Regions from separate parts of the Mesobacillus sp. QJM3NY_10 genome, predicted to be linked through region 2. Evidence: predicted binding sites of a transcription regulator. Region 2 holds the regulator's gene; the other holds the start of a gene.
The links. The regulator LexA, encoded in region 2, represses DNA repair genes until DNA is damaged. The targets are predictions, from matches to a motif close to CGAACATATGTTCG.
Positions count from the first base shown of each region.

Region 1 (2,206 bases), 1.3 Mb from region 2:
GCTCATAAGAGAATAGGTCGAGCTGCTTGACTGCTTTGTCCGCTTCAAGCAAGTCGGTGCCCGTAATCCCTAGCAGCCGGATAGGGTCTCCATTCCAGTGCTTCAGAAAAAGCGTTTTGGCTGCCGCGGCTATTTCGTCCTGCTTCGATACAGGATTCTGCAGTTTCTGGCTTCGGGTGATTGTCTTCCTGTCCTTGAATCGGATCATTACATTGATGCTGGTGGCGACCGCCTCTTTCCTCTTCATCCTTGCAGCTACTTGCTCCGACAGTCTATCCAGAACTTTCAGGAGCTCATGCTGATTCGAAATATCACGTGGCAGCGTAGTCGAATTGCCGATGCTTTTAAAATCGTACACAGAATCCGGATCCACCTGGCGGTTGTCCTGGCCATTAGCTCTTTCTTTCAATCTTAATCCGTTGATGCCTAGCAGTCCTTTAAGCTGAATTTCATTCGCTGCCGCCAATCCCCCAATTGTATCAATTCCAATACTTTTTAGTTTGTCCGCTGTTTTTGTTCCTACTCCATGCATTTCCCCAACCTCGAGCGGCCAGAGAATCTTTGGAATATCACGCTTTCTTAAAACCGTAATCCCCATTGGCTTCTTCATATCCGAAGCCGTTTTAGCCAGAAATTTATTTGGGGCAACACCTATGCTGCACGGCAAGTCCAACTGTTCAAGGATTCTTTTTTGGATGCTTTCAGCTATCTCCAGAGGCGCTCCGAGGTCGGAGCATTCCGTTATATCCATATATCCTTCATCAATGGAAACAGGTTCGACGACATCAGTGTACTGGCGCAAGAGGTCGAACATGGCGGCGGATGCTGTACGGTATCTGTCAAAATTCGGTTTTTTTATGATTAAGTCAGGGCATAGTTTTTTTGCTTCCCATAAAGGCATTGTCGTCTTAACGCCGAACTTCCTTGCTTCATAGCTGCAAGTGACAATGATTCCACGTCTTTCTTCTGGATTGCCGGCAATCGCCAGTGGCTTGCCCTTCAAATCAGAATCGTAAGCCATTTCTACTGAAGCATAGAAGCTGTTCATATCAACATGCAAAATGACTCTGCCCTTTTTTGGATACATTTCTTTCATGATCCCACTTCCCAAATATACGTTCCCTTCTAGTTTATCAAAAAAACGATCTCATTACTTATATTGAGATTCTTTTAGGGTAGAGTCGAGTTTTGAACATTATGTGAAGAAAAGCGGCAAAACGTTAAATATTTTGATTGAACACCCGATAAATAATCATAAGGATATAGAAAAGATGGGGGAATTTTTATGCAGCATTGGTCCATTGGCAGAAAGTATGCAACCGTTTTCGCGTTTATAATGGTTATTTTTCTAGGGAGCTTCATTTATTTGACGACTGTTTTATCTAACCTGCAAAATGCAATCAACCTTGCCGAGGAAAAAAGTGATTATGCCATAATGATAAGTGAAATGGGATCTTCTTTCCGCCAAAAATATATTATTATTACAGACTACATAACAGAACCAAAACCGGAGCTACTTACGGCGTATGAAAAAGAGGCTGAGCAATTTAGTGCTTCATCAAAAAAACTGCAAAAATATGTAAAATCAGAAGAAGCAAAAACTTTACTTAATGCGATTATGAAAATAGACCAGCATATGGATAAAGTGTGGGAAGAAGATATCTTGATGACTGTCTCAGAATTCCAACAGAACTTTGAACAGGTTGATATTTATACCCAGATCAGCTTGACGAACAAAGCAGAAACAATTCGTGATATGAACATCGAAAAGTTAAGTGCCATCAGGCTAACGATCCTTGATGACAGAACAAAAATCATGAAGGAAACCCATACTTCAATAGCTTCGATGATCAGAAACACTTTTATCCTTATCATATTTGCATTCATTATTTCATCTGTATCTATGTACTTTGTGTCACGCAACATCAGCAAGAACCTCAAAAATGTGGTCGCTTATTGCAAAAGACTCGCTAATGGTGAATTAAATGTTAAAGCGTTGGAAGCAAAGAGTAAGGATGAAGTTGGACAAATTATCATCGCCATGAACCAGCTATCAGGAAACCTGAAAACTTCAATTTCAAATATCCTGTCCTCATCCGACCAGGTAAATGAGATGTCCCGGAACCTAAAACTCAATGCAGAAGCTACGACTGAGGCCAACAATGAAATTACTACATCGATCATGCAGGTGGCATCTTCCTCTGAC
Region 1 covers NZ_CM149675.1:3,226,624-3,228,829, forward strand. The annotation lists gene AC0VX7_RS16310 (DNA polymerase IV) at 1-1,096, opposite strand, end outside; gene AC0VX7_RS16315 (methyl-accepting chemotaxis protein) at 1,286-2,206, shown strand, end outside.
Region 1: AC0VX7_RS16310 (DNA polymerase IV) is a predicted target of LexA. The motif match lies at 1,109-1,122, and genes of this name have one in related genera.

Region 2 (2,206 bases):
TCTTCTATGCAAGAAATGGAACGATTCCGGGCATGGACTGAAAAACAAGAATGGAGTTTCCCTATCTTGTTTGAGGGAGACCGCGAAATCAGTGAAACCGTAAAGGAATTCCAGAATGACGTCGATTCTGTTCTCTGTTCCTTCAACCTGTGGGAAGGCCTTGACGTACCAGGAGAGTCACTGATTCAAGTCATCATTTCGTCATTGCCATTCCCGCCTCATGACCCAGTCTTCCAGGCGAAAAGAAAGCATGCGGATCATCCAGCTGCTGAGGTAGATATACCCTATATGCTCCTACGCCTAAGACAAGGAATGGGACGATTGATCAGAACCAATCAAGATAGCGGAACCGTACATGTATGGCTTAATCAAAATCAAAAAGCTGCGTACTATGAAGAGTTAAAAGGTGTACTGCCTGTTCAAAATATTCAATGGAAATAAAAAGATCCCGAAAGGACTAATCCTTTCGGGATTTTTCTGGCTGGATAAGAAAGTATAAAATTTTCACTTCGAGAATTGTCCAGCTCCAGCGCCTAGCCCCTCGAGTCGCTTCGGTCCTGCCAATGAAGTCAAAGAACGACTTCACTGTCAGGACCTCCAGCGCTTGTCGGGGCTGACCAAGGCGCTGGAGCTTTTCTTATAGGTGTTAGTCTCTGCAACCGCACTTTCTGCGTCGGCGGTCACGATCGTCATCTCGATCATCCCGTGCACCGGCTACTAAATCCTCGATCAAACAACGGCGCACAGCACGGCAAAGGTCATCAAAATCAACAGTTGCCCTGACTCTGTCTCTGTCACGGTTAGGGTAAAATACGCCTGCTACATCATTGTCATTACGATTGTATCCCATTAGAAACTCAACTCCTTTCCATCATGAAAGATACTTACACAATATCTTATGTGGAGAAGGACAAGTTGTTAGGGTCTCTACCTATTTTTCTAATAAATGTGCTAGTCTCATATGATAAAAGTTCAATAGAAAGAAAAAAAGCAAGCGGAGCCCGCTTGCTTTTTTAATGCATATGCCGGTATACACCGATTACTTTACCAAGTATGGATACGTTACGTAGGATGATTGGATCCATCGTAGGGTTTTCCGGCTGGAGCCTGAAATAATCCTTTTCCTTGAAGAAACGCTTAACTGTTGCTTCATCATCCTCTGTCATTGCTACAACAATGTCTCCGTTATTAGCAGTCTTTTGCTGCTTAACAATAACATAGTCACCGTCGAGGATGCCTGCTTCAATCATACTGTCACCCATGATTTCAAGCATGAAAACCTGCTCATCATGTGGAACAAGGCGATCAGGAAGAGGGAAGTACTCTTCTACATTTTCAATGGCTGTGATCGGCATACCAGCTGTTACTTTACCGACAACAGGTACATTAACCACTTTATATTTAGGAATGCGGCTATCTTCTTCTATTTCCAGGATTTCTATTGCACGCGGCTTAGTAGGATCGCGTCGGATCAAGCCTTTGCTCTCAAGTCTTGCAAGGTGTCCGTGGACAGTGGAGCTTGATGCAAGCCCAACCGCTTCACCGATTTCGCGTACAGATGGCGGATACCCTTTTTTCTTGACTTCGCCTTTTATGAATTCAAATATATCTTGTTGCCGCTTAGATAACTTTGTCATATTTACGCACCTCGTATATTTTCTTGTCCTAATTATACCATGTCTATTCCACAGATACAAACATAAGTTCGAATTTTTGAGTTGACACGAAACAAACGTTCGATTTATAATAAAATTAATTAACCGAACATACATTCGTTAAGGGGTGCCGTAAATGAAAAAACTTTGGGAAAACTATTCATATGCCTTGATCCTGCTTGCAGTCAGCTTAATCTTTTCATTCGTAGCAAAAGCGCAATTAAATAACGAAGATGCATACATAACTGTTACTATAGAAGAAGGACAATCACTGTGGGAAATTGCAGAGGTGTTTGCCAGCGAACATAATTTTACCGAAAATGAATTCGTTAGCTGGGTAGAAAAAGAAAACGGAATTATTGGGGAAATAGTCTTTCCGGGAGATGAACTGGTAATCCCTGTTGTGGCTGAACAGATGGAGCCTACCCAGATTGCCGGAGCAGAAAGATAGATTGGACTAGAATAAGGTGACAACATGAAAGCAATCATTTATTGCCGCGTAAGTACAACGAAGGAAACGCAGGAAACTTCGCTGGTCAGGCAGGAAGAAG
Region 2 covers NZ_CM149675.1:1,962,480-1,964,685, forward strand. The annotation lists gene AC0VX7_RS09700 (ATP-dependent DNA helicase) at 1-441, shown strand, start outside; gene AC0VX7_RS09705 (hypothetical protein) at 647-850, opposite strand; gene lexA (transcriptional repressor LexA) at 1,014-1,637, opposite strand; gene yneA (cell division suppressor protein YneA) at 1,792-2,106, shown strand; gene AC0VX7_RS09720 (YneB family resolvase-like protein) at 2,131-2,206, shown strand, end outside.